DNA from 3 places in the Mesorhizobium sp. USDA 4132 genome. Region 3 is predicted to be linked to each of the others. Evidence: predicted binding sites of a transcription regulator. Region 3 holds the regulator's gene; each other region holds the start of a gene.
What was found. Region 3 encodes PhoB, which activates phosphate uptake and scavenging genes when phosphate is short. Its sites were predicted from a motif close to TGTCATNNANCTGTCAT; they were not measured.
Positions count from the first base shown of each region.

Region 1 (9,789 bases), 400 kb from region 3:
GCGTCCCCGTCGGCGGCAGCTTGCCGGTGACGTGGTATACGACGCCCGCATGGGTCTCGCCGCCCATCGCCGCCGTGCCGTGCATGGGCTTGATTTCGGCCCCGACCGGCAGCTTCACTGCCGCCCCGACCACCGCCTCGCCCTCTTTCTCGAACATGCGGCCTGCGGCGAAACCGGAAACGGTGCTGCCGATCAGCGCGCGGGTCGTCCCGACCAAAGGGTAGCCGGCGAAGGAATCGCCGAACCCGACCGGCGCCACCCAGGCGACACGCGGATCCTTCGAGAGTTTTGCCAGCACCTCGCCCGGCATCAGCGGCAGCGGCGCCGGCTGCAGGAAGATCGAAGAGAGCACGAGCTGGGTTTCGCTGCCGGCCGCGCCGATCACCAGATCGAACTTGTCGGCGGCGCGGGCGCTGCCGAGCCGCAGGGCGCGCTCTTGCAGCGTGACGGTGACGCCGAGGGCGGTGGCGAGCGCAACCAGCAGCACAACCACCACAGCGCCAAGCCAGAGGCGGCGCAGATCAGCGGCGATGAAGCGGATCATGCCGCGACCTCTTCGCGAAAACTGTCGGAAATGATACGGCCGGCGCCAAGCGTGATGCGGCGATCGAGCCGGTCGATCAGGCGCTGATCATGGGAAACGACAATCAGAGTGCTTCCGGTTTCGCCGGACATATCCAGAAGCAGCCGGCCGACCGTCTCGCCAGCCTCCACGTCAAGGCTGGCGGTCGGTTCGTCGGCAACGATCACGCCCGGCTTGCGTAACACCGCACGAGCGATCGCCACACGCTGCATCTCGCCGCGTGACATGGTCTCTATCTTCTGGCCCGGACGGGAAAGGCCTACGCTTTTGAGGAGGTCGTGGGCACGGACGATCAACGCCGCATCGGCGACACGGGCCAGCCGCGCCGGCAGAAGCACGTTCTCGACCGCCGAGAGGCCGGGAAAAAGATGGAGATCCTGCATCACGAGGCCGACATGTTCTGCCCGCCAGCGGTCGCGCGCGGTCTCGGAAAGCCGGGCGACATCCTCGCCGCTCCAGACGACCTTTCCGGAGGTGGGGCGCTCAAGCCCGGTGATCACGTTGATGAACGTGCTCTTGCCGGACCCTGAACCGCCGGTGACGGCAACGCGCTCGCCGGCGGCGATCGTCAGAAAATCGACCAGCAAAACCGGGCTGTTCAGCCCGGGGAACGACATGGCCAGATTGTCTATGCGCAAGGAAAGCATGTTCACGCGCCCTGATATGCCGCGTCGCGGATCCTCAGGAGGCTGACAAATCCGGTATCTGGATCTCTCCAGGAGCCGACCTCAAGCGTGCCGCGCACCTCGATCGTTTCGTTCGCCTGGGTGAATGTCTGCTTGCGGTGGAGGTAGATGACGACGATATTGTCCGGCCAGTCCGCATCTGAGGAGCAGAAGGGGCAAAGCGCCATCGGCACTTCGGTCAGCACGAAGAAAGCCGCTTCCGCTTTCAGCGGCGGCGCCATGAACCCGCGGATCGCCACTTCGCGGCCCGCCAGCTTCTTCACCTTGTCGGAAAATTCCAGGCCGAGAACGCTGTACCTGCCATAGAGTTCGTTAAAACCGAGGTCATCGGCAGCGGCGGCGGAACGGGCTGCCGCAAGCAGCGGAGCTGCGGCGGCGGCCAGGCCGAGCACGGAGCGGCGGCTGAAACCCTTTGAAAAGAGCTTTTCCATGAAACCCTCCTGAAACGCTATTCCCGGCCGCGTTTCGGCCGGGAGCGTTGTTCTACCACGGGTGCGGCGGGGCGTCAGACCTTAGTTGGTCTGCTTGGTGCCGAGCGCGAAAGTATCGGCGAGCACCTTGTAGATGTCGCTTTCTTCCATATAGCCCTTGAAGCCTTCCGAACCGGGGCCGGACGACTGCAGGACGACGTCGTCGACGGAGTGAACGCCGCTGTCGCTGCTCTTCGGGAGATTGCCCTGAACGAAGACCGCGCCAGGCACGTTCTTGTATTGCTCATTGGCAACGTATTCCTTCTTCTCGTTCTGGATCGCCGGAACGAACGGGCCATCCATTTTCGGGCGGAAGGTTTCGTAGTGGTCCGGGCCGTTGGTGGCGGCAAGGAACAGCCGGCGCGAAACGTCGATCTTGTCCGGATAACCGTCGCCGTTTTCGTCCTTGTAGTTGGGGAAGCCGGCTTCGGCATAAGTGCCGACCTTTTCGCGCATCTCGGTGCCCGGCTTGTCGTCGTCAACCGTGCCGATGATCGAAACGCCATGGGTGTGGTCGCCGGTGACAACGATCAGCGTGTCGGGATGGGTCTTCTGGAATTCGCGGGCAACCGCGATCGCTTGGTCGAATTCGATGGTTTCGATGACGGCACGGTCCCAGTCGAGCGGATGGGACATCTTGTCGATCGAGGATCCTTCGACCATCAGGAAGAAACCATCCTGATCCTTGGAAAGACGATCGAGGGCGACCTTGGTCATGGCGACCAGACCCGGCTGGTTCGGATACTTTTCGACGGTTCCCTTCTTCAGGAATTCGCGGTCAAGCGTGACGTCCATGTTGCCAGGATGGAAGAGGCCGAGCAGCAACCCATTGGCGTTTGCGCCGGCTGCAAGTTCGTTCTTGTCGGTGGCCAGCGTGTAGCCGGCATCCTTGAAGAGCTTGACATAATCCTTGTCGTCCTTGCGCTTCGAGCCGGCAGTCGCCTGCGGCAGGAAATACGCAGAACCGCCGCCGAGCACCACGTCCGGCTTGACGCCTAGCAGCATGCCGACGACATCGGCCTTGTCGTTGCGGTTACGGGTGTGGGAGACGACGGCGGCAGGCGTCGCGTCCTCGATTTCGGAGGTGGCGACGATACCGATCGACTTGCCGGTCTGGCGGCGAAGTGCTTCAGCAATCGTTTCGACCTTGGGGTCGTCCAGCGAGTCCGGCGTGCGGTCGGCATAAACGCCGATCGCGTTCACGGCGGTCTTGTGACCGGTCATGTAGGCCGACATCGTGTTGGCCGAGTCGGTGTCGACGGCGTTGGTCGCCGAGGTGCCGACGAAGGCCATGTGATCGAGGTCGTCCATGGCGAGACGGCCGTTGGCCTTGCCTTCGGTCATGCCCTTGGACATGATGCGGGCAGCTGTGCGATGCGCGACCGAAAGGCCATCGCCGAGCATGAAGATGATATTCTTGGCCTTCGGGGCAGAACCCGTGCCGTAGACATTCCAGGTGACGGTCTTGGTCTCGGAACCGGCCGAAATCTCGACCTTGTAATCGCCGGCGGTGGCGATGGTCAGGCCGCGCAGGATGACGGCAGAACCGAGGATCTTGTCCTTGTTCTTTTCTTCCGCAACGAACTGGACTTCCTTGCCGAGAACAGTCTTGTAATCCTGGCCATTGACGGTGATCTTGACATCTTCCGGCTTAACGACGGAGTTGAACTCGACCTTGAAATCGAAGGGGGAGCCGCTGAGGATCGTGGCGCGATCCAGCGGATAAACGGTGGCAGCCTGGGCGGCGCCGGCCAGCGCGGTCGAAACGACCAGAGCGGCAAAAATCTTGCGCATAGTAACCTCACGAAAAGTTCAAAGGGAAGGCGAGGTTTCGTATATCGGCGGTGCGTGACACCTACGTGACGCCAATCACAGATCGCGGCACCTCGGCTGTCGTAAGGCAAAAACAATGTTTTGAAGGAAATCCTGCTCCAGAAACGGGAAAAGCCTGGCGCGGGAGGAGGGTGCGCCAGGCTTTAAACTTGATCGACAACTGGGAGGAGGAGGATGTTGTCGATCCGTATCAGGCAACACTGGGAGGAGGAGTGCGTCGCCCGATGGCCAAACATATAGGCTAATCGTTTAAGCAGGCCAAGCCACTTGGTTGCAATGCAGCAATGCGTTAGGCGCAAGGCTGAGCAAATGCCCGCGCAGAATTCGATCGCTCATTGAAACACATATATGAGCGCAAGCGGTGCGGCCTTCCCAAGATCACCATATCCCTGGCCGAAAACGTGGTTTATAGCGAATCTTTGCAGACAGGCAGACGGAGACGGACATGGCAGAGATCAGGTATCATGAAAGCGATATTCCGGCAGTCGCTGCAGCCCGGTATACCGGGGCGATCGCCATCGATACGGAAACGCTCGGCCTCGTGCCGCGCCGCGACCGGCTGTGCGTCGTACAGCTTTCGCCGGGCGACGGTTCGGCAGACGTGATCCGCATCGCGGCCGGGCAGAGCGAGGCTCCCAATCTCGTCGCCATGCTCGCCGATCCGTCGCGCCAGAAGATCTTCCATTACGGCCGCTTCGACATCGCCGTGCTCTTCCATACGTTCGGCGTGACCACGACGCCGGTGTTCTGCACCAAGATCGCCTCGCGGCTGACCCGCACCTACACGGACCGGCACGGGCTCAAGGACAATCTCAAGGAAATGCTCGACGTCGACGTTTCCAAGGCGCAGCAGCAATCCGACTGGGCAGCCGAGGTGCTTTCGCCGGCGCAACTCGAATATGCGGCCTCCGACGTGCTCCACCTGCATGCGCTGCGCGACAAGCTGACCTACCGCCTCGTGCGCGACAAGCGCGCCGAACTGGCCCAGGCCTGTTTCGAATTCCTGCCGACGCGGGCGAAGCTGGACCTGCTGGGCTGGGAAGAGGCCGATATCTTCGCCCATAGCTGATGGGCTGACCGGCGGATGGATCAAGGCTATCGCGAACGACCGGCGGCACACGAGACCGGGCCTTATCTAGAGCCGCTGCGAATTGTTATTCGCAGCGCACTGGCACCGCTTCCGTGGTGGCTTTCAGAATTCATCCTGTTCGGCCTGAAACAGGCCTGGGCCTGCCTGTTCGCGGCGATGATGCTGGCGCTGCTGCTCATCACCAAAGTCATCTGGCAACCGGGTTGGCCGGTCCATCGCTACGATTTCCTGTTCCTCGCCGCCCTGACGGTCCAGATCTTGTTCCTGCGCTTCAAGATGGAAAGCTGGGAGGAAGCCCGGGTCATCCTCGTCTACCACGTCACGGGAACCGTGATGGAGATATTCAAGGTCCATATGGGGTCATGGGCCTATCCGGAAACGTCGCTTCTCCAGATCGGCGGCGTGCCGTTGTTTTCCGGCTTCATGTATGCGGCAGTCGGCTCCTTCATGGCCCGCACGATCCGCATCTTCGACATGCGCTTCAGCCATTATCCGCCAATTTGGCAGACAGGGCTTCTGGCGATCGCCATTTATGCCAATTTCTTCAGCCATCATTTTCTGCCGGACATCCGCTATCTTCTGTTTGCGGCGACCGTGATCGTGTTCCGGCGGGTGAACATCCATTTCACCACCGACAGGACGACTTTGCGGATGCCGCTGGTGCTTGCCGCGTTTCTTTCCTCGGCCTTCCTCTGGCTTGCGGAGAATATCGGAACGCTGACGGGCACCTGGATCTATCCGACACAGAAGACCTGGCACATAGTATCCTTCGGCAAGCTTGGATCCTGGTATCTGCTTCTCTACGTGAGTTTTGTGCTGGTGACGCTGGTGGTGAAGCCGCGGCCGCCCGAATAGATAAAGGGTGACATAAGTTCTAGCCACCCGGTAACGTCTCGTTAACCCTTCAAATCTAGTTTTGCTTGGCGGTGTACCTTTCGACGAGACCGGATTTCGGGCCATGTTGCTTCCTACCCAGCAGACTTTTGGGCTTGCCGCGACCAACATGATGCGGTCGATGCTCGACAGTATCGAGGAACAGCGAAAGAAAGACGAAGAACAGCGGACCGGCAAGAAGAGCGATCCGATTGTCGAAGCCCGGATCAGCGCCAGCGAAGACGCCCGGCGCGCGCGCGACAAGATCACCTCCGCGCTTTTCGGCGTCAACAAAACCGACCCCAACGAATTGAAGATCGAGCTCGTCGACCGCCTGGCGACCAAGCTCGGCATCGATACCGACGAAGCGCGCTCCTCCTACAAGCTCGGGAAAGCGCTGGAAGATGCGCTGAAGGAGATGATGCCGGACGAGGTCGGCAAACTCGCCGAAGACCTCGGCCTCGACGACATCGGCATCTCCATGGACACGCTGCTGGCGGCGATCAAGAACCCCTACGGCGACGACAACCAGCGCTTGATGGACGGCCTCAACCGCAAGGCCAATGGCGGCAAGCTCGACACGGAAGTCGAGCGCGTCGTGCAGCGGCTCGAAGACGTCGCCGATCCGAAGACGCTCGAAGAACTGAAGCTCGGTCCGCAGGGCTACGATCCGACCCGTGTCGAAGATGCCGGAACCCGCGCCGAACGCCAGGCCGACATCCAGGCGGCGGAGGCCGGCAAGAAGCTTGAGGACGTTCAGAAGGTTCAGGACGTCATCGAGAAGACGAATGACAAGGCGACAGCTGCGCCGGCTGCCGATGGCACCGGCGATACGCCTGCCGTCGACGACACCGCGCTGCTGGCCCTCTTCGCCGCGGCGGCCGAACAGGTCGCCAATACCGATACGGACGACGCGGGCGACAGCCTCGTCTCCGACGATCAATCCGCCAAGGGCGACTCCGTCACCGATGAGGTCCTGGCAGACAATGAAGCGCCGACCAATGAAATGGCGGCGAGCGCAATCGAGGAGCTTGCCGCCGACAGCGCCGAAAAATCCCAGGCCGACATCTTTTCGGTGCGGGTGGACGAAATCGGCATTTATGAATTGTTGAAGAAGAAGTTGGCTGCGTGATCCAGCAATAACCCCCAATCTCCCCTCATCTGCATCGTAATGGATCATTTTCGCTGACCTGTCGGCGAAAACGGGAATGCGTTAGCGAGTTGTTAACCTTTTTGCCCCACAGTCATCCTGTGTATCGGCACTGGCGACGCCATGAGGCGTTCCGGTCGCAACGCCGTATCGTTGCGAAAAGACAAGAACCCTTCGGCCGAGCTGTCCTATCGTCTCTATCAGACATTGGAGCGGACGATGCTGCCGCCGGTTCGTACCAGTTCATTCGTCGACTACCAGACACCTTCGCAGCAACCGATGCTGCGTCAGCGGATCGACGTGGCCAATGCCGCGGCGAACAGCGGGTTGATCGGTTCTTCGCCGATGTCGGCGGGGCGGCTGGATATCCTTTCGCTCTCGGCGCAGCTTCAGCTCGCGCAGGGATTTTCCATCTTCGCCGAGACCATCGGCCGGCTGATCAAGGTGCCGCGCCGCGAAGGCGAAGCGTTGGCGGATTATGCCCAGCGCCTCTCAGACGCGGTCAAGGCGATGAACCCAGCCGAGAAGGCGGCTCTCGAGCGGACGCTCAACCAGCTCGTCAAGGGTATTTCGCTGCGCCTGCTCGTGGAAATCCTCAACAATCCCGCAAGTCCGGAAGCCGCCCGCATCGCCATACAGCTGGAGACCGCGCAGCTGCTCGACCGCGATCTCGCCGCCAAGGCTGTCGTCAGCTCCTATCGGCAGAATGCCGGAGCGGAACAGGCGCCGAGCCCGTTGCCACAGACAGCGAATGCCGCGCCATCTGCGTCCGGCCAAACTTCCGTCCTCGTGCACACGGCAGAGGTTGGCCCTCCAGGCGCCCAGCCCGGCGAGGACACTGCGATCGACGGAGCTTTGCCGGGGGAGATTGCCGCAGAAGCAGCTACGCAGGATGCAGAAGCAGCGCCCGTTGCGGCGACAATTTCCAGCGCTGCTCAGAATCCGGCCATGCTTTCCGCCGAGATCGACGCATTGCCGGGCCCCATCGACGAGAATGCCTCGCCGGTAAGTGCCGAGACAGATCCGGACGCCGCACCTGTCTCGGCATCCGCGCAGGAAGCGGCCGAAGTCGCCGAGAGCGAAACCCCGGAGCTTGCTGCCGTGCGGGCCGAAGATGCGCCGGAGAGCACATCTGCGGCGCGTGCCAACGAAGGTCGGCAGATCGCGAGTGCCGTTCCAGGCGATCGGCGCGGCTCTCAACCCGTCTTTTATGATGGGCCGGCGCTGGCCCGGCTTTCCCAGCGCGGCCTCGAACAGCAAGGCGGCGCGCGTGCGCTCAATACGGAGAAGATGGCGAACGGCGCGACGACCATATGGCTTGCGGACGTGCTTGCCGACGCCACCAGCGACCTTCTCGACAGCCTGCCGGTTGCGGCTAAACAATTGCCGGAACAACAGGCGCTGCAGCAGTTGACCGACAGGGAGCTTATCGGGAAATCCGCCCTGCAGGCGGGCGAGGCAGCGGGCGCCGCCATGGCAAAGCCTGCGCAGCCGGCCACCGACGAACCGTCAAGCACAGGTTCAACGGGCCGCACCGGCGGTACTTCCGCGAATGCAGCCGGCCCGTCTACGGGTGCGACGGAAGTCGCCGAACAGCTTGCTCTCCCGATCGCCCTGCCGCCGATGTTTCGCGAAGGCGTCGCCCTGCCCTATGTCGCCTATCCGCCGGAAGAACGCGAGCGGGACCCCGAGGAGCGCAAGACGAAGGCGATCTCCAAGACCGACGAGGACGGCGAACAGCAGCATTCCGCCGGCGAGCAGGCGTTCAGCGAAGAGCGCCCGGATGACGGCGACGGCCAGGAAGACCACGGCGACGATGCTTCGAAGGAAGCCACCGAAGATGCGGACCGGGCGAACGACCTCTATTGGCGCATGGCCGGCTGGACCTGATTTCGATCCGCAAAAACTGCGCATGAAAAAACCGCCGGACTTGCATCCGGCGGTTTTCGATTTCTAAAAGGCGTCGATTACTCGTTGTTGCCGCGATTCTTCAGAGCCGCGCCGAGGATGTCGCCGAGCGAAGCGCCAGAGTCGGACGAACCGAACTGAGCGACGGCTTCCTTCTCTTCTGCGATCTCCAGAGCCTTGATCGACAGCATGACCTTGCGGTCCTTCTTGGAGAAGTTGACGATGCGGGCATCGAAGACCTGACCAACCGAGAAACGCTCCGGACGCTGATCGTCGCGATCGCGTGCCAGGTCGTTGCGGCGGATGAAGGAGGTGATGTCTTCGTGGTTGACGAGACGAACCTCTACACCACCATCGTTGACGGCGATGACTTCGCACGAAACGACGGCATTCTTGCGCAGGTCGCCGGAAGCGGCTGCTTCACCGACCGAGTCCTTGCCGAGCTGCTTGATGCCGAGCGAGATGCGCTCCTTGTCGACGTCCACATCAAGAACGACAGCCTTGACGACGTCGCCCTTGTTGAACTCCTCGATGACCTGTTCGCCCGGACGGTTCCAGTCGAGGTCGGAGAGGTGGACCATGCCGTCGACATCGCCTTCGAGGCCGATGAACAGGCCGAATTCGGTCTTGTTCTTGACTTCGCCTTCGACTTCAGTGCCGGCCGGATGGCTGTAGGCAAATGCCTGCCACGGATTTTCGAGCGTCTGCTTCAGGCCAAGCGAGATACGGCGCTTGGACGGATCGACTTCGAGAACGACCACGTCAACATCCTGCGTCGTGGACAGAATCTTGCCGGGATGAACGTTCTTCTTGGTCCAGGACATTTCAGAAATGTGGATGAGGCCTTCGATGCCCGGCTCCAGCTCGACGAATGCACCGTAGTCGGTGATGTTCGTGACGGTACCGGAAATCTTCTTGCCGACCGGATACTTGGCGGCAATGCCATCCCACGGATCCGACTCGAGCTGCTTCATGCCGAGCGAGATGCGGTGGGTTTCCTGGTTGATGCGGATGATCTGTACCTTGACCTGCTGGCCGATGGACAGGATTTCCGACGGATGGTTCACACGGCGCCAGGCCATGTCGGTGACGTGCAGCAGGCCGTCGATGCCGCCGAGGTCAACGAACGCACCGTAATCGGTGATGTTCTTGACGACGCCGTCGACAACCTGGCCTTCTTCGAGGTTCTGAACGAT
Region 1 covers NZ_JBWCCP010000001.1:184,598-194,386, reverse strand. The annotation lists gene ACZ9IU_RS00890 (ABC transporter permease) at 1-544, opposite strand, end outside; gene ACZ9IU_RS00885 (ABC transporter ATP-binding protein) at 541-1,230, opposite strand; gene ACZ9IU_RS00880 (hypothetical protein) at 1,233-1,700, opposite strand; gene ACZ9IU_RS00875 (alkaline phosphatase) at 1,782-3,533, opposite strand; gene ACZ9IU_RS00870 (ribonuclease D) at 4,018-4,641, shown strand; gene ACZ9IU_RS00865 (DUF817 domain-containing protein) at 4,657-5,517, shown strand; gene ACZ9IU_RS00860 (hypothetical protein) at 5,621-6,667, shown strand; gene ACZ9IU_RS00855 (hypothetical protein) at 6,809-8,575, shown strand; gene rpsA (30S ribosomal protein S1) at 8,653-9,789, opposite strand, start outside.
Region 1: ACZ9IU_RS00875 (alkaline phosphatase) is a predicted target of PhoB. The motif match lies at 3,588-3,604, and genes of this name have one in related genera.

Region 2 (9,789 bases), 1.9 Mb from region 3:
TGAGCAGCCGATGCAGAGTGTCGATCGTCGAGAAATCGGCGATCCCATCGATGAGCTGCGGCCGGAAATGCCGCTGGAAAGCCTCGACCACGCCCTTCGTGCGCTCGCAGAAAGTGCCCGTGATTTCAATTCCGTAGCCATAGAGCGAGAGCATCGACTGCAAGGCCTCGATGGGCTGGCCACTCTCCCCGAACTGGAAAAACCGTCCGCCGCTGATTTGCGTTGGATCGATCCAATGGCCGATCCCCTCGAGGTACAACTTTTCCCAGGGGAAATTTTCGCCCGGATCGACCTTGCGGATCGGGGCGACATCGGAGTGTCCGAGCACCCGTTCCGGCCGGATTTGCCATCTCTCGCCGCAATCGCGACACAATTCGACGACGGCTTCGACCTGCGCGGATGGATAGGCCGGCAGGCCTCCGGGATGGCCCGGATTGGCGATCTCTATACCGATAGAACAGGAATTGATGTCGATCTCGTCGGCCCAGGAGCTCTTGCCGGCATGCCAGGCACGCCGATCCTCCGGCACGAGCTGTACCACGCACCCGTCCTCGTGGACGAAATAATGGCTGGAGACCTGGCTCTCTTCGTTGCAGAGCCAGGACAGTGCCTTATCGCCGCTCGGCATGCCCGTATAGTGCAGGATGATCATGTCGGGCGGGCGACCGCCGGCACGTTCGCCATGGTTGGGAGAAGGCCTTACCGTCGCGCCGGCATAATCGGCGTTGAACGGCGTCATGCGGCGCGGCGCTCTTTCTCGATCGCTGCATAGGCGGCGTTGAGTGCCGCCATGCGCTCGTTGGCGGCGGCATGCAGCGAAGCCGGAACACCGCGGGCGATCAACCGGTCGGGATGATGTTCGGAGACAAGAGAGCGGTACTGCTTGCGGATCTTGGCGAAATCGTCTTCCGGCGAAACGCCGAGCACCAGATAGGGGTCCCGGCCCTCGAGATGCACGTGCCGCGCCATGATGCGACGGAAATGTCCCTCGTCGATGCGGAAGATTTCGGCGATGCGGGACAGGAAAGCGAGTTCCGCCTCATGCACCAGTCCATCCGCCTTGGCGATATGGAACAGGCCGTCCACGACGTTTTCCAGCATCGGGCAATTGTCAGCCTTGCCGGCACCGGGGCTGCACAATCCGGCGAGCTTGGTCGCATAGGCTTCATAACCTGCAACGTCCTGGCGCGCGAGGTTATAGAGGCGTGCGACGTTGCGGGCTTCCTCGTCGGGAAAATCGAATATCTGCTGAAAAGGCCTTGACCTCGGCCTCGCTGACGATACCGTCGGCCTTCGCCATCTTGGCCGACAGCGCGATGATGGCAACCGAAAACGACACCTGCCGGCGCGTTTCCGGATCACCCTCGAATACCGTGCGGATCGCCTCAATGACGCGGCCGAGCGCGTTCCCGGCTGCGTCGCCCATGGCGCCGAGAAGCCGTTCCCATAGAGAAGAAAACTGAAGGCAGGTAAAATCCCAGATCATTAGAATAGTGGACCAGATTGCAGGCGCGATTGCAAGACGACGGACGGCCCGTCTTAGATTAAACTATGTTCATGTTTTCCGAACAATCACCGGCGCTCACAGACAGGTGACCCTGTACTCCGGGACAATTGACGAGGCCCGCAGGTCTGTTTTCCACAGGCGAGGCTTGAGTGCCGTAAGAGTTGAATCGATTATATTAGCCTCTTCTGCGCCACGAAGTCGAAGCTGCGGTTTTTCTTGAGAAATTCACTTTACAGGGGCCTGTCTCTGTCGCATCCATTCAGCGGTTTTGAACTGTACGCGAGCATGCGCGTCAAGGAGGATCGATGGCCAAACAGAAAGTAGCAATGCTGACCGCAGGGGGCCTCGCGCCCTGTCTGTCTTCCGCCGTCGGCGGCCTGATCGAGCGCTACAACGACGTCGCACCTGACATCGAGATGGTCGCCTACCGCTCCGGTTATCAAGGCGTTCTGCTCGGCGACCGCATCGGAATAACCAGGGACATGCGCGAAAAGGCGCATCTGCTGCACCGCTACGGCGGCTCGCCGATCGGCAACAGCCGCGTCAAGCTCACCAATGCCGCAGACTGCGTCAAGCGCGGCCTCGTCAAGGAAGGCGAGAACCCGCTTCGCGTCGCCGCCGAGCGGCTAGCCGCCGATGGAATCACCATTCTTCACACGATCGGCGGCGACGACACCAACACGACGGCCGCCGACCTTGCCGCCTATCTCGGCGCCAACGGCTACGACCTCACCGTCGTCGGCCTGCCGAAGACCGTCGACAACGACATCGTGCCGATCCGCCAGTCGCTCGGCGCCTGGACGGCCGCCGAAGTCGGTGCCTCTTTCTTCGACAACGTTTCGAACGAGCAGAGTGCCGCTCCTCGCACATTTGTGATTCACGAAGTGATGGGACGCCACTGCGGCTGGCTTACCGCCGCCACCGCACGGGCCTATATTCAAAAGACTAAAGGCAACGAATATGTCGAGGGCTTCATGATGAACAGCGCTATGAAGAACATCGATGGTGTCTACCTGCCGGAGATGGCCTTCGACCTCGACAAGGAGGCCGCACGCCTCAAGGACGTCATGGACCAGCGCGGTTTCGTGACCTTGTTCGTTTCGGAAGGTGCCGGCCTCGATACGATCGTCGCCGAACGGGAAGCGGCAGGCGAAGCGATCAAGCGCGACGCGTTCGGCCATGTTAAGATAGACACGATCAATGTCGGCGGCTGGTTCCAGAAGCAGTTCGCAGCGCTGATCGGAGCCGATCGCTCGATGGTGCAGAAGTCCGGCTATTTCGCCCGTTCGGCACCGGCAAACGGCGACGACCTGCGCCTCATCCAGGGCATGGTCGATCTCGCGGTCGAAAGCGCGCTGAACAAGGTTTCCGGCGTCACCGGCCACGACGAGGATCAGGGTGGAAAACTGCGCACGATCGAATTTCCCAGAATCAAGGGTGGAAAACATTTCGATCTGACGGCAAAATGGTTCGGCGAAGTGATGGACCATATCGGCCAGCCCTTCGAAACGGCTTGAGACAAGAAAATTAGCGGGCGCCGCTCAACGGGCGTCCGGGAGGAAATGGAATGACGGCTGACATCTGGCTCGCTTTTGCTGCGACCGCGATATTTCTCGCCCTCCTTCCAAGCCCCCTTGCTTGTCTCACCGCCAGCTTCTCGCTCCAGCGCGGTCGCCGCACGGCGATCGCCACGGTTCCGGGACTTGCCGTCGGAATGTCGGCCGCCCTGATCGTGGCAATGATCCCCATGGCCCTGGTCGCCGTCTATCTGCCGAAGCTCGTCGACGTAATCTCCTGGGCGGGGCTGGGCTACCTGATGCTCTATGTGCTCTGGTCCTACCAGGACCCGCGAATCTCCGGCCCCATCGCCGACAATGACAATCTTCCCGAGTGTCGGGCGGCGCGAATCTTTGGATGCCTGTTCGGCAAATCCGCCTTCCAGGCGCGTTATGCCATCGTTCTTGCAGCCGTGCTCACACAGTTCGTCGATCCCGACCGGTCGCTCCTGCCCCAGCTTCTCGAAATGCAGGCGACCTTCCTTGTTTGCGCAGCACTTGGAGCCGGAATTCACGTGCTTTTTCCGCGCCGCGTGCTCGCCCGCAGACGGCGCCCCGCCAACCTCAATGCCGCCTCGCGCAAACCCCAGACGCGCTTCATTTCACGGCGTGCGGTGACCGCCGGTTATCGCCGGATCGCCGCTTGACGCTCGCCGTCTTGCCGGACGTCGCCCAATAGGTTAATGGAAATGCTCTTTTGGTGGCGTTTGGGCGGACTGGGGTAACCATTTTTTCATGAAAGCGACCCAATGGCGATAATCCGATTCCTCGGCCGCGGGACGGTTGTGGCGTGCGCCGTTTCTTCGGCTCTCACCGGATGTTCGAGCGTCGAACGCGAGCAAAAGCTTGCATCGACGCAGTCGGTTGCCCCGATCAACGGCCAGGCGACAGGACCTGTTCAGACAGCTTCCGCGGATGGCCAGACGACGACGCATAAAGCCGATCTGCCGGTCTACGGGCCGGTTCAGGTTGCAGGCCAGACGATCCCTCCGGGCGTCCAGCTTGCCTCCACCGTCCAGGTAGCCGACACCCAGCCGACCGTGGCACTCGCCAAGACCGCAAGACTTCCCGTTCCGACGCCTGCAGCCGTCGATGCGATGTCCGTTCAGTCGGCCGCGATGGCAGCGCCCACCATGGCCCCGCTCGTCGCTTTTGCACCGGCGCCCGGACCGGCGATGATGCCGCCGCCCGTGGCCCGCACCACCTCGACTATCCTCGCGTCCGCCCAGCCGGCGAGCCTTGCAATGCCAAAGGGCAGCCGCCTCGTGTCGCCGCCGATCGCGCCTGCCGTCACCGAAGGCCGGATCCAGCCGGCCGCAGCCTCGGCAATCGCGCTCGACGAACCCGAACTTACGCCTGATATGGTCGCACTGCAGACCGTCGTCCCGATCCCTCGCCCGGACACTGCGACGCTTGCCTATGCAGCGCAGCCGAGAGCGATCGCCGCATTGTCCGCCATGGAATTCCCGCCGGCTCCGGGCGAGCCTATGCCGACCACGGCGTCCGATGCGCCGCCGGAATTGAGCAAGCTCATCAAGCGTTATGCCGGCATGTATGGCGTGCCGGAATCGCTGGTGCACCGCGTCGTGCATCGGGAAAGCAAATACGATCCCAAGGCCTATCACAAGAACGGCTATTGGGGCCTCATGCAGATCAAGTATTCGACCGCCAAGTCGATGGGTTACGAGGGCCCGCCGGCCGGCCTGCTCGATGCCGAAACCAACCTCAAATACGCGATCAAGTATCTGCGCGGCGCCTGGCTGGTTGCCGACAACAAAAACGACAATGCCATCAAGCTTTATGCGCGCGGTTATTATTATGACGCCAAGCGCAAGGACATGCTGGACGTCCTGGAGAAGTAAGCTGCCTGAAAAATGTTTGGTCAGAACGCTTGCGGCGCCTCAGGGCGCCGTTGTTGTTTTCACCACCTCGGCGACAAGCCGTGTCGGGTCATAACGGTTCCAGCTCGGCGTCAGCCCAAGCCTCACCACCACCAGATCGAGCGACGGGATGACCGTGATGGTCTGCCCATCATGCCCCTGGATGAAAAAGGCATCCGCCGGCATGTCCGGATTGTTCTTGCCCGGCAGCCAGGTCTGCATCTTCGAATAACGGCCGTTCGACGTGGCGTTGGCCTGGTGCATCAGCGCGACAAAACCGTCCGGCAGGATCCGCCTGCCGTTCCAGACGCCGTCTCGCGCAAGCAGCAGCCCCATCCGGGCCCAGTCCCGCGCCGTCGCATACATATAGGAACTGCCGACGAGAGTGCCGGCCGCGTCCGCCTCCATCACTGCGCTTGTCATCCCGAGCGGACCAAACAGGGCGGTGCGGGGATAGGCGAGCGCCGCGGTCCCGTCGCCGACCTTTTCCATCCAGATTCTTGAGAGCAGCACGGCGGTGCCGGAGGAATAGCTGAACCGCGAACCGGGATCGGCCTCGAGCGGCTGGTCCGCGGCAAAACTTGCCATGTCCGGCTCGAGATAGAGCATGCGCGTCACATCCGCGACCGCACCGTAATCCTCGTTGAAGGCGAGCCCGCTTTCCATGGCGGCGAGGTCCGCAATCCGGATATCGCTGCGCTGGTTGCCCCGCCATTGGGGAAACAGTCCCTTGTCGTCCAGCGAGAGCTTTCCGTCGCGGATCAGCGTGCCGAGGATCGCGGCGTTGACGGTCTTGGTCATCGACCAGCCAAGCAGCGGCGTGTCCTTCGAAAAACCGGTCGAATAGGTCTCGGCGACGATCCGCCCCTGCTTGACCACCACCACCGCCCGCATGCCAGGTCCGACAAGATTCGCATCTGAGAGGAGCCGCACAACCGACGGATCGGGTTCCACTTTTCCGCCTTCCGGCCAAAGCGCGGACGGATCGGCTGACGTAACGGCAGGCATTGGAATACTGACAGCTGGCGCGGCTGCGCCGTCAGGCGTGACGGTGCAGCCGAGCCCTTCGCGATAGACCGCGTCATTACCGGCGAAAATGCCAAGCAGTGCCGCATGAACCCGCTTTTCCGTTCGGTCGACGGAAACCCGCATCAATCTCAGAAGCGGATGACCGGGAGCCTGGACATCGACCGCCAGAACCTCGTCGCTGTCGCGACCGGCAAGGAAGACGTTCGAGCAGACCATCTTGGCCGAATAGCCGCTGCCGACCCTCAGCAGTTCCGGAGGCGAGGTATAGAGCCAGATCCCGAGCCCGATCAGGCCGGCGAAGATGACGCCGATAAGGATTTTCAAAGACCGGATCAAGAACCGCATGCCTGCCTCCCATTGGACGGCCGCATGCAATCAGGATTCTCAGGTCCAAGGAAGAGGCGATCGGCCGCGCCCGGGCCTATTGCGGGACTGGACACAGGCCTCGTCATCAATCTGTAGCATGACGGGTTTACACGCCCTGAAACTCTGAACAAGGCGGGACTCGACCATGGCGGATATTGCACAGGAAGCCGGTTTTCGGAAAAACCAGAAGCTGAAGGACGCACTTCTGCAGCATAAAGCGCTGTCTCGGCAGGGTTTTTCAGAAAGGCTTTTCGGCCTCCTGTTCTCCGGTCTCGTCTATCCGCAGATCTGGGAAGACCCGGAAGTCGACATGACCGCCATGGAGCTTTCCGACCAGCATTCGATCGTCACCATCGGCTCCGGCGGCTGCAACATGCTCGCCTATCTCTCTCGCTCGCCGAAGAAAATCGATGTCGTCGATTTGAACCCGCATCACGTCGCGCTGAACCGCCTGAAGCTCGCCGCCTTCCGCCACCTGCCCGGCCACGGTGATGTCGTTCGCCATTTCGGCATGGACGGGATCCGCACCAACAGCAAGAGCTACGACACCTTCATCGCCCCCAATCTCGATGCAGCAACCCGCGCCTATTGGGACAAGCGCTCGATCGCCGGCCGCCGCCGGATCGAGGTGTTCGACCGCAATATCTACAAGACCGGCCTGCTCGGCCGTTTCATCGGCGCCGGCCATCTGATCGCCCGCCTGCACGGCATCAATCTGACCGAAATGGCCAATGCCAAGTCGCTGCGCGAACAGCGCCAGTTCTTCGACGACCGCATCGCTCCGCTGTTCGACAGGCCGCTGATCCGCTGGATCACCAGCCGCAAGAGCTCGCTGTTCGGCCTCGGCATTCCGCCGCAGCAATATGACGAGCTGGCGAGCCTCGCTTCCGACGGCTCGATCGCACCGGTACTGCGCCAGCGCCTCGAAAAACTCGCCTGCCACTTTCCGCTGCGCGACAACTATTTCGCCTGGCAGGCCTTCGCCCGCCGTTATCCGAAGCCCGAGGAAGGCACGCTGCCGACCTATCTCAAGGCCGAGAACTACCGCGCCATCCGCGATAACGCCGAGCGGGTGACAGTTCATCACGCGAGCTTCACCGAACTGCTGGCCCAGAAGGCCGCCGGCTCGGTCGATCGTTACATCCTGCTCGACGCGCAGGATTGGATGAATGACGAGCAATTGAACGACCTCTGGTCGGAAATCAGCCGCACAGCCGCCCCCGGCGCCCGCGTGATCTTCCGCACCGCCGCCGAAAAGAGCGTGCTCGACGGTCGCCTCTCGCCGGCCCTCCTCGATCAGTGGTCCTATCTGGAAGAGCGCTCCAGCGAGCTCAACCTCGAGGATCGCTCGGCGATCTACGGCGGTTTCCACATCTACGTGAAAAAAGCCTGATGGCGACGGATATGGCGAACAGCCCCTTGTCCAATGGCCACGCCGAACGCATGGACCGGATGTACCGGTATCAGCGCCATATCTACGACATCACCCGCAAATATTACCTCTTCGGCCGCGACCGGGCGATTGCGGGATTGAATGTTCCGCCGAATGCCTCGCTCCTCGAAGTCGGCTGCGGCACCGGCCGTAACCTCGCCCTCGCTCATAGGCACTACCCGGCGGCAAAGCTTTACGGCCTCGATATCTCCGCCGAGATGCTGGAAAGCGCCCGGGCCAACTTCCGCGGCAAGCCGGTCACCCCGGAATTTCGGGTCACCGATGCGACAAGTTTCAAAGCGGAGGAATTCGGCACGACCGGCTTCGACCGCATCCTGATCTCCTACGCGTTATCGATGATTCCCGATTGGGAAAAGGCGGTCGAAGCCTCGCTTGCGGCGCTTTCGCCGCATGGTTCGCTGCACATCGTCGACTTCGGCCAACAGGAACGGCTGCCGGGCTGGTTCGGGCGGTTTTTGAAGGCGTGGCTCATGCGTTTCCACGTCACGCCGCGGCCGAACCTGCACGACGTGCTCGAAAGCAAGCTTGCCGACGCTGACGCCGATATGATCTTCGAGGAAATCGGCGGGGGCTACGCGTGGCACGCCGTCATCCGCCGCCGGCGCTGAATCCCGGCGCTTCCTGACGTTTGAAGCTGGAATTCCTCTTGCCCTAACTGATTTTTTACGACGTTATGGTGAATATGGAGTTCACGCCTCCCTGTTTCGCGTCGAACGGGGCAAGAGGCTTCCACATCGACACCACACGGGATGTTCATGCCTCGGCTCCTTCTGGCCCTCCTTGCGACCGCGTTCCTTGCCACGGGATGCACATCCTCAAGCTATGACCTGATGGAAACGTCATCGGTCAAGAAAATGCGGTTCAAGGACAGCGACCCGCAGGATTTCGGCAAGAACCACCCAGGCCTGCACGAGATCCACGGCATCGACGTCTCCAAGTGGAACGGTACGGATATCGACTGGCCGGCCGTGAAGAAGGCTGGAATAGCCTTCGTCTTCATCAAGGCGACCGAAGGCAGGGATCGCATCGATCCGACCTTCGAGCTGAACTGGCGAGGTGCCGCGTCGGCCGGCATTCCTTACGCTCCCTACCATTTCTATTATTTCTGCTCGACGGCCGACGAACAGGCCGATTGGTTCATCAACAATGTGCCCAAGGATGCGGTAAAGCTGCCGCCGGTCCTCGATATGGAATGGAACCAGGCTTCGCCGACCTGCAAGACCCGTCCCGATCCCGAAACAGTGCGTGCATCGATGCAGCGCTTCATGGACCGTCTCGAGGCCTATTACGGCAAGCGTCCGATCATCTATACGTCGGTGGATTTCCACCGGGACAATCTGGTCGGCGCCTTCAGCAACTATCATTTCTGGCTCCGCGCCGTGGCGCAGCATCCCACCAAGATCTACCCGGATCGCCGCTGGGCCTTCTGGCAGTATACTTCGACAGGCATCGTTCCGGGCATCAAGGGTGAGATGGATATCAACGTCTTTGCGGGCACGTCCAAGAACTGGCATAACTGGATTGCGGCGGTGAACAAGTAACTCCGTTCGCAGGGCGAACAGGTGTCTGGCAATGTGTGAGCAGTTGCGATAAAAACTGCGCCACCAGAGCTGTCGCCCATGTTTCGGTCACAAAATTTTCCGAGATCAGGCGGCGCTTACTCAGATTCTAGGAACGCCGAATGTCCGCTCGCTTTGCCCGCCGCCTCGCCCTCGCCTCCGTCATCACCAGCTGCCTCGCCTCCACCGCTCTCGCCCAGACCCCGGCTCCCGCCTGCGGCGGCGATCTCGGCGCCTTCCTGAACAGCGTCAAGGCGGAAGCCATTTCCAAGGGCGCATCGGCAAGTGCGGCGGATGAAGCACTCGCCGGCGCGCAGATCGACCAGAAGGTCTTGTCTCGCGACCGGGCCCAGGGTGTCTTCCGACAGACCTTCATTGAATTCTCGCAGCGCACCGTCAGCCAGGCCCGCCTCGATATCGGCCGCCAGAAGATCAAGCA
Region 2 covers NZ_JBWCCP010000001.1:2,531,313-2,541,101, forward strand. The annotation lists gene ACZ9IU_RS13015 (N-acetylmuramoyl-L-alanine amidase) at 1-739, opposite strand, end outside; partial or broken gene ACZ9IU_RS13020 (TerB family tellurite resistance protein) at 736-1,486, opposite strand; gene ACZ9IU_RS13025 (pyrophosphate--fructose-6-phosphate 1-phosphotransferase) at 1,813-3,024, shown strand; gene ACZ9IU_RS13030 (LysE family translocator) at 3,075-3,710, shown strand; gene ACZ9IU_RS13035 (lytic transglycosylase domain-containing protein) at 3,813-4,925, shown strand; gene ACZ9IU_RS13040 (serine hydrolase domain-containing protein) at 4,965-6,317, opposite strand; gene ACZ9IU_RS13045 (BtaA family protein) at 6,484-7,731, shown strand; gene ACZ9IU_RS13050 (class I SAM-dependent methyltransferase) at 7,743-8,399, shown strand; gene ACZ9IU_RS13055 (glycoside hydrolase family 25 protein) at 8,547-9,332, shown strand; gene ACZ9IU_RS13060 (lytic murein transglycosylase) at 9,473-9,789, shown strand, end outside.
Region 2: ACZ9IU_RS13045 (BtaA family protein) is a predicted target of PhoB. The motif match lies at 6,419-6,435, and genes of this name have one in related genera.

Region 3 (9,789 bases):
GCGCAAGCCCGTCGTCCTTCCGCCGCCGGTCCCGGAGATCGTCGAGGAAGAGCAGCCGGATTTCCAGCCGCTGCCTCAGGTGGCCGCAACGCTCAGTGCGCTCGATATTCCGGCTTTCGTGCTGGGCGAGGATATAACCGTCCTCTACCAGAACAAGGCCGCCGAAAAGGCCTTTGGCGTTCTTTCGCCCGGATCGCATCTTTCGGCCCGGCTGCGGTCGCCCGGCATTCTCGACATGGTGCGGGAAACCATCGCCACCGACGAGCCGAACCAGATCGAGCATTCCGAGCGGCTGCCCTCCGAGCGTGTCTATACCCTGCGCATCGCACCCATCGATCTTGGTCAGCCGATGCAGCAAAGCTCGGAAGACGTGGTGCAGAAGCTCTATCTCCTCTCTTTCAGGGATATTTCGGAGTTGCGCCGCATCGACCGGATGCGCTCCGATTTCGTGGCCAATGCCAGCCATGAACTGCGCACTCCGCTTGCCTCGCTGCGAGGGTTCATCGAGACCCTGCAGGGGCCGGCGCGCTCCGATCCGGCCGCGCACGAGCGGTTCCTCGCCATCATGTTCGACCAGGCGACGCGCATGAGCCGCCTTGTCGACGATCTCATGTCGCTGTCGCGCCTGGAGCTCAAATCCCATATCGCTCCGGACCAGACGATCGACCTGAAGCCGCTGATCGGTCATGTGCGGGATGCGCTCGTACCGCTCGCCGACGATCTCGGGGTAGAGATCCGCACGCACCTGCCGGAAGGCAAGGTGGAGGTTCTGGGCGATCGCGACGAGCTCGTCCAGGTTTTCGAAAACCTGATCGAGAACGCCTGCAAATACGGCCAGGAAGGCAAGTTCGTGGACGTCTATCTGCGCAACGGCGCCTCCGATCCGGTGGAAGTGACCGTTGTCGACCAGGGGCCGGGCATTCCGGCCGAGCACGTTCCGCGGCTTACCGAGCGCTTCTACCGGGTCAGCGTGGCCGACAGCCGTTCCAAGAAAGGCACGGGCCTAGGCCTTGCAATCGTCAAGCACATCCTGACCCGCCACAGAGCACGTCTGATCGTCAAGTCGGAAGTCGGCAAGGGAAGCGAGTTCACCGTCAGGTTCTGACATAAAGGGCTCTCTCTGCAAAGCTGTGCATTGCATTTCCGTTTAAATATCAAATACTTGATATGTCACAAATGTTTCACCGAACTGACATAAAAGAGAGGTGCTACAGCGGCTAAGACAAGCGGGCCGAGCGTTGGCGAGAGCGAGAGCCAGCGCCGTCCGCATTCACACAAGCCCATGACGGGAGATTCCTCATGAACATCCTTAAACTCTCTGCAGCTGCCCTGGTGGCCTCCGTTGCGTTTGCCGGCGCCGCCGCTGCACGCGACCAGGTCCAGGTTGCTGGTTCCTCCACGGTTCTTCCCTATGCGAAGATCGTTGCCGAATCCTTCGGTGAAGCCTTCCCGAAGTTCAAGACCCCGATCGTCGAGTCGGGCGGCACCGGCGCCGGCCTCAAGGAATTCTGCAAGGGCGTTGGCGAAGCCACGATCGACGTTGCAAACGCTTCGCGCCCGATCAACAAGTCTGAAGCCGAAGCCTGCAAGGCAGCCGGCGTCACCGACATCCAGGAAATCCGCATCGGCTACGACGGTATCGTTTTCGCGACCGCCAGCAGCAACGGCGACATGAAGCTTGAGCCGAAGGACCTCTACAAGGCTCTCGCCGCTCAGGTCGTTGTTGACGGCAAGCTCGTCGCCAACCCCTACAAGAACTGGTCGGACATCAACCCGACGCTTCCGAAGGGCCCGATCGCTGCCTACATCCCGGGCGAAAAGCACGGCACCCGCGAAGTTTTCGAACTGAACGTTCTAGCCGCAGGCTGCAAGGATGCCGGCGCAACCGACGTCATCGCCAAGGAAATCGCTGACAAGGCTGCCCAGGCCAAAGCCTGCGTTGCTGTTCGCAAGGACGGCGTTGCCGTGGACATCGACGGCGACTACACCGAGACCCTCGCTCGTATCGCTGCCAACAAGACCGGCGTCGGTGTGTTCGGCCTCGCTTTCTACGAAAACAATGCCGACAAGCTGAAGGTCGCCACCATGCGCGGCATCAAGCCGACCTCGGCCACCATCGCCGACGGTACCTACCCGGTTTCCCGTCCGCTGTTCTTCTACGTGAAGAAGGCTCACCTGGGCGTCGTTCCGGGCCTCAAGGAATACGTCGAGTTCTTCCTTTCCGACGACATGATCGGCCCTGACTCGCCGCTCATCGAGTACGGCCTGGTTGCTGCTCCTGACGCACAGCGCGAACAGGGCCGCAAGGACTTTGCCGCTGGCAAGACCATGTAATCCAAAGACCGGCGCCGCTTTTGGCGGCGCCGTTTTCTCTTCCGATCGATGGCCTTTGCATCGGCGGAATCGTCGGTTTTGTGGCGATGGTGTTGCGCAGGGCGCGATGGCGAATGCGATCGGTTCCGATGAACGGAGCTGGGCGGTGATGGGTTGCCGCCGAAAGCGGTACGCCGGGGGATTATGATGAACACATCACTAATATTATTGATTTTGGCAATAATCGGCATAGCCGGTTACGTCACTGGTGCCCGGTATTCAATGGCACTGGTCGGAGGGATTTCCTCCAAACTTCATTCACGGCCCGGATATTACGGTTCTTTTGTCGCTGTCTGGGCGATCCTGCCGGCCGTCGTCATTCTCTTTGTCTGGCTGGTCGCCAGCCCGATCTATATCAGCTCCTCGGTCCGCGGTGCGTTTCCTGAAGAGGTGAAAACCCAATCGCAGGCCGAGCAGGGCCTGAGCTACGGCATGATCACTTCGATCGCCCGAGGCATGAATGCGCTGACCGGCGACGAGATTGCCCGCGTCGAGAATAATCCGGTCGAGCTGCGTGCTGCGCTTGGGGCCAAGGGCGTTCCGCTTGCGGGCGATCCCCAGCCCTTCATGGTCAAGGCCGCCGCTGTCCTGAACAGGATGACCTTCGTCAGCCGCATCCTCATGACGATCGTCGTATTGGCGGCTTCCGTCGGCGGGGCGTTCTTCGCCTATCGTCAGATTGCGCCGCGCTTCCGCGCCCGCAACCGAGTGGAAAAGGTGGTTCTCGGCAGCCTCGTCGTCGCCTCCTCGATCGCCATTCTGACCACGATCGGCATCGTCGCCTCGATGCTGACCGAAGCGGCCCACTTCTTCACCGCTATTCCCGCCTGGGAATTCTTCTTCGGCACGGTATGGGATCCGCGTTTTGCTGCTGCCGGTTCTGGCGGCTCCGAAGGTCAGTTCGGCCTTATTCCGCTGCTGCTCGGTACGCTCTATATCGGTTTCGTCGCGATGCTCTTTGCGGTTCCGATCGGTCTCTTTTCGGCAATCTACATGTCGGAATACGCCTCGCCGAAGGTCCGCTCGGTTGCGAAGCCTTTGCTCGAAGTGCTCGCCGGCATTCCGACCATCGTCTACGGCTTCTTCGCCTTGACGACCGTCGGACCGTTCCTGCGCGATATCTCTTCGCAGCTGAACGGCCTCGTCACCGGCGACTATGCCAACTTCATTCAGGCACAGAGCGTTCTGACCGCCGGCTTCGTCATGGGCATCATGCTGATCCCCTACGTCTCCTCGCTGTCCGACGATATCATCACGGCGGTGCCGCGTGCCCTGCGTGACGGCTCGCTCGGCCTCGGCGCCACCCGTTCGGAAACCATCAAGAAGGTCGTCCTGCCGGCCGCTCTGCCGGGCATCGTCGGCGCGCTCCTGATGACCGCATCGCGCGCCGTCGGCGAGACGATGATCGTCGTGCTTGCGGCCGGTGTTGCCGCCCGCCTGCAGATCAACCCTTTCGAGCCAATGACGACCGTGACCGTCAAGATCGTCAATCAGCTGACGGGTGACCTTGAGTTCACCTCGCCGCAGACCCTGGTTGCCTTCGCGCTGGGCATCACGCTTTTCGCCATCACGCTTTGCCTCAACATCTACGCGCTTTATATCGTGCGCAAATACCGGGAGCAGTACGAATGACCGATGTGGTTTCTCCCGCCGCCGGCATCTCCAGGGCCAAGTCCGTCCGTCGCGATATCGGCATCAAGCGCCGTTACGCCGCCGAGCGTCGCTTCCGTGCCTATGGCATCGCCGCGCTTTCCTTCGGCATCATCTTCCTGATGCTTCTCCTGTGGTCGGTGGTCTCCAAGGGTTACACCGCCTTCCAGCAGACCATGATCACCATGCCGGTCGAGTTCTCGCAGCAGATCATCGACCCGCAGAACGAACGTGCCACCAATCCGCAGAAGCTGATGACGGCCAACTATCCGGTCGTCGCCCGCAATGCTCTCGCCAAGCTGCTTAACGTCAGCGTCGATGACCGTGTCGCGGCCCGCGCGGTCGGCCAGATGCTGTCGGATGGTGTCCGCGTTCAGCTGCGTGACCTGGTCATCGCCAATCCGGCGATCATCGGCACGACGCAGACGGTAAGACTGCTTGCTTCCGGCGATATCGACTCGGCCTACAAGGGCCAGATCGACCTCGACGTCAGCCAGGAAAACCGCAAGATCAACGACCAGCAGCTCGGCTGGATGAAGCAGCTCTCTGACAGCGGAGCCCTTGCCAAGCACTTCAACGGCGGCATTTTCGTCAACGGCGCATCGAGCCGTCCGGAAGCAGCCGGTGTCGGCGTCGCGCTCATCGGCTCGTTCTACATGATGCTGATCGTGCTTGTCCTGGCGCTACCGATCGGCGTCGCCGCTTCGATCTATCTCGAGGAATTTGCCCCGAAGAACAAGTTCACCGATCTGATCGAGGTGAACATCAACAATCTCGCGGCCGTTCCCTCGATCGTCTACGGTCTGCTAGGTCTGGCGGTGTTCGTCAACTTCATGGGCCTGCCGCGCTCGGCCTCCTTCGTTGGTGGTCTGGTGCTCACCCTCATGACGCTGCCGACGATCATCATCGCGACCCGCGCGGCACTGAAGGCAGTGCCGCCATCGATCCGTGCTGCCGCCCTCGGGCTCGGCGCCTCGAAGATGCAGACGATCTTCCACCATGTCTTGCCGCTTGCCATGCCGGGCATCCTGACCGGCACCATCATCGGCCTCGCCCATGCCCTTGGCGAAACCGCACCGCTGCTCCTGATCGGCATGGTGGCCTTCGTCGCCAACTATCCGACCACGCCGCTCGACCCGTCGACGGCGCTACCGGTCCAGATCTACATGTGGGCGAACGAAGCTGAGCGCGCGTTCGTCGAGCGTACCTCGGGAGCAATCATCATCCTGCTCCTGTTTCTCATCCTAATGAATGTTGGCGCAATTCTCTTGCGGCGTCGCTTCGAGCGGCGCTGGTAGAAGGAGTATGACAATGAATATGATGTCAGAATCGGCAGTAGAAAAGGCGCTGGACCAGAAGATGAGCGATGCTTCCCACAAGATGATCGGTAAGGACGTTTCGGTTTATTACGGCGAAAAGCGTGCGCTTTTCGACGTGAACCTCAACGTCCGCGAAAACACTGTGACGGCTCTCATCGGTCCTTCCGGTTGCGGCAAGTCCACCTTCCTGCGCTGCCTCAACCGCATGAACGACACGATCGAGAATTGCCGCGTCACCGGCAAGATCACCCTCGACACGGACGATATCTACGACAATAACATCGACGTCGTGGAACTTCGCGCCCGCGTCGGCATGGTTTTCCAGAAGCCGAATCCGTTCCCGAAGACCATCTACGAGAACATTTCCTACGGTCCGCGCATCCACGGCCTTTCCAAGAACAAGGCCGACATGGATCAGATCGTCGAGGCGAGCCTGCAGCGCGCCGGCCTCTGGACCGAAGTCAAGGATCGCCTGCATGAATCCGGCACCGGTCTCTCCGGCGGTCAGCAGCAGCGTCTGTGCATCGCCCGCGCGATCGCCGTGTCGCCCGAAGTCATCCTCATGGACGAACCATGCTCGGCTCTCGATCCGATCGCGACCGCCAAGGTAGAAGAGCTCATCCATGAACTTCGTGCCAACTACACGATCGTCATCGTGACGCACTCGATGCAGCAGGCTGCCCGCGTCTCGCAGCGCACCGCCATGTTCCATCTCGGCCAGCTCGTCGAGGAGAACGACACCGACAAGATGTTCACCAATCCCGACGACCAGCGCACCCAGGATTACATCATGGGCCGTTTCGGCTGACCCAGCCGACTGTGCCGCCTGAAAATCAATTTTGAGGACTAGAAGATGGCATCGACCCATATCCTGTCGGCTTATGACGACGAACTGAAATACCTGAGCCGCCGTATCTCCGAAATGGGCGGCCTCGCCGAGCAGATGTGCTCGGACGCCGTGCGCGCGCTGGTCAATTCCGACGCCGCACTCGCCCAGAAGGTCATCTCCGACGACGTGATCCTCGATCACGCCGAGCGCGAGATCGGCGACAAGGCGATCATCACGATCGCCCGCCGCCAGCCGGTTGCGGCCGACCTTCGCGAGATCGTCGGTTCGCTGCGCATCGCCTCTGATCTGGAGCGCGTCGGCGACCTTGGCAAGAACACCGCCAAGCGCGTCATCGCGGTTCAGGGCACCGGCGTGCCACGCAAGCTCGCTCGCGGCCTGGAGCATCTCTCCGATCTCGCCCTCGTGCAGCTCAAGGACGTCCTCGACGTCTATTCGACGCGTTCGGCGGAGAAGGCCGAGGCGATCCGCAGCCGCGACGAGGAAATCGACGCGATGTACACCTCGCTGTTCCGCGAGCTCCTCACCTACATGATGGAGGATCCGCGCAACATCACCACCTGCACGCATCTGCTGTTCTGCGCCAAGAACATCGAGCGCATCGGCGACCACGCCACCAACATCGCCGAGACCATCTACTACATGACGACCGGTGCCCAGCCGGAAGGCGATCGTCCGAAGGACGACTCGTCGAACACGCTCGGCGCGATCACCGAATAGAACTGACGGAGCAGACCAAGAATGCTGCCGAAAATTGCTGTCGTAGAAGACGAAGAAGCGCTGAGCGTGCTTCTTCGTTACAATCTGGAAGCCGAGGGTTATGAGGTCGATACCGTTTTGCGGGGCGACGAAGCCGAAATTCGGCTTCAGGAGCGGGTACCGGACCTCCTGATCCTGGACTGGATGCTGCCCGGCGTTTCCGGCATCGAACTCTGCCGCCGGCTGCGCATGCGCCCGGAAACGGAGCGCTTGCCGATCATCATGCTGACGGCCCGCGGCGAGGAGAGCGAACGTGTTCGCGGCCTCGCCACCGGCGCCGACGACTATGTCGTGAAGCCCTTCTCGACGCCTGAACTGATGGCCCGCGTCAAGGCGATGCTTCGCCGCGCCCGTCCCGAAGTGCTCTCCAGCGTGCTCCGTTGCGGCGATATCGAACTCGACCGGGAAACTCATCGCGTTCACCGCAAGAGCCGCGAAGTGCGCCTGGGCCCGACCGAATTCCGCCTGCTGGAATTCCTGATGGCGTCGCCCGGCCGCGTCTTTTCGCGGTCGCAGCTTCTGGACGGCGTCTGGGGTCACGACATCTATGTCGACGAGCGCACCGTCGACGTGCATGTCGGGCGTCTCAGGAAGGCGCTCAACTTCTCCAATATGCAGGATGTCATCCGCACCGTCCGCGGCGCGGGTTATTCAATGGAATCCTGAGAGGCGGCTTTAAGCCGCCTCGGTCTGCCGCTGCCATTCCGGCAACGGAAAGATCCTGTCGTAGGCCCAGTTGAAGAAGAAGGCATAGACCACGTAGAAGACCGCGAACGACACGTCCATCGTCAGCGCATGGGCGAGGCTGATGCCGAGATACCAGGCGATCAGCGGCAGAAGCGCGATCAGCAGTCCAAGTTCGAACAGCACCGCATGCGCCACGCGTATGGCGGTGTTTTTCTGCGTGCCGCCGGTAAAGCGCTGCATCAGGTGGTCGAAGCCGAGATTGTACAGATAGTTCCAGCCAGTGGCGATCGTCGCGCTGCCGATGCCGACCACGCCGATATCGGCGGCCGGCATGCCGAAGGCGAAGGAGCCGAGTGGTGTGATGAGAGCGAGCCCGATCAGTTCGAAGCTGATGGCATGGCGGATACGGTCGCGTGTCGAGCGCATGATGACCTCCTGGGATGCTTTCCGGGCCGTCCCGGAGTTTCTGCCCGAATGGGGGAGGTCGTCCTCGCTGTCTTTCAGATAGGCGCAATGCCGATCCGGAGCAAGGCTCGGCCGGCATATCTGCCATGCACAACAAAAAAGCGGGCCTTGAGCCCGCCTTCGATTTTTGCCCTCGTGTCGCGCCGCCGCTCAGACCCGTGCGGCAACCTTGCGGCGCTCGTTGACCGGCTGGTAGGCGAGCTTTGCGTGATAACCGCAATAGGGCGATGCATCCGGGGATTCACAGCCGCAGAAGTGGAAGTCTTCCTTAAGCGGGTCGCCGACCGGCCACTTGCAGGTGCGCTCGGTGAGTTCCGTCAATGCAAGGCGACGGGAGATCGGCACGACCACGTTGGAGGCCGGACGGTATTCCATCTCCTGGTAGGGTTCGATCTCGATCTCTTCCTTGACCATCGTCGCGCCGACGGCGCGGGTAACGGTCCGGGTCGTGACGCGCGACGCATAGTTCGGAGCCCGCGGCGCCGATGTCGTCCGCTTGGCAGCCGATGCGCGACCGGTCGCAACCGTGCCGCCGGCTTTCGCCCGGCCCGGCAGGCAGAGGCGATGCACCTTGCCGATCACGGCATTGCGGCTTACGCCTCCCAGTTGTGCAGCAATCTGGCTGGCACTCAGGCCCTCCGACCACAATCTTTTGAGCTTCTCGACACGCTCGTCTGTCCAGTTCATGCCCGTTCTCCGCCTTTGAACGCCGCTGGCATGCAGAATCCGTCCACCTTTACTGTGAAAATCATTTCACAGCACCCACTATATCTATGCTTGAGGTGACTAGTTCCGCCGCATGCAGTCTAGTAATTGATCTTTAACCTAGTGTGAGGCTGACTCCGTGGCAAGAGTCGGAGGAATCTGCGGGATTCGATTTCGTGGTTTTCCCCAACTTGCTGTGATGGAGAGTCTTTTTTGTCACAGAAGCCAGCGCCTGTCGGTTTCCGGTCGTAACGCGCCTAAAACACCGAGCTTTGTTGACATTGACGGCCTAAACCCCGATAGTGCCCCCGCCGCCCAGTGGGCGGCATTTTTGGTTTTTCTGGCCGGTTTTGTCGGCCTTTTTTGACTGCCTAGAGGAGTGATGTCGCCATGGCTGAAGCCGCGCTTTTCGACACGTTTGCCCGGGCTCCGCTGCGTTTTGAACGCGGCGAGGGCGTATGGCTTGTGACGGAAAGTGGAGAGCGATATCTCGACTTCGGCGCGGGCATCGCCGTCAATTCGCTCGGTTATGGCCACCCGCATCTCGTCGGCGCGCTGAAGGCGCAGGCCGACAAGGTCTGGCACACGTCCAACCTCTTCGAGCAGCCCGGCCAGGAGACGCTGTCGCGCCGCCTCGCCGACAACTCTTTCGCGGATAAGGTGTTTTTCACCAATTCCGGTGCGGAGGCGCTCGAATGCGCCATCAAGACCGCGCGCCGCTACCAGTTCGTGAAGGGCCATCCGGAACGCTTCCACATCGTCACCTTCGAGGGCGCCTTCCATGGCCGCACGTTGGCGACCATCGCTGCGGGCGGCCAGGCGAAATATCTCGAAGGTTTCGGCCCCAAGGTCGAAGGCTTCGATCAGGTGCCGTTCGGCGATATGGACGCTTTGAAGGCTGCGATCACCGATGCGACCGCGGCGATCCTCATCGAGCCGATCCAGGGCGAGGGCGGCATCCGGCCGGTTCCAAAGGAATTCTTG
Region 3 covers NZ_JBWCCP010000001.1:583,486-593,274, forward strand. The annotation lists gene phoR (phosphate regulon sensor histidine kinase PhoR) at 1-1,105, shown strand, start outside; gene ACZ9IU_RS02980 (substrate-binding domain-containing protein) at 1,300-2,334, shown strand; gene pstC (phosphate ABC transporter permease subunit PstC) at 2,521-4,005, shown strand; gene pstA (phosphate ABC transporter permease PstA) at 4,002-5,321, shown strand; gene pstB (phosphate ABC transporter ATP-binding protein PstB) at 5,335-6,150, shown strand; gene phoU (phosphate signaling complex protein PhoU) at 6,196-6,909, shown strand; gene phoB (phosphate regulon transcriptional regulator PhoB) at 6,931-7,614, shown strand; gene ACZ9IU_RS03010 (PACE efflux transporter) at 7,624-8,061, opposite strand; gene ACZ9IU_RS03015 (GcrA family cell cycle regulator) at 8,251-8,787, opposite strand; gene ACZ9IU_RS03020 (aspartate aminotransferase family protein) at 9,196-9,789, shown strand, end outside.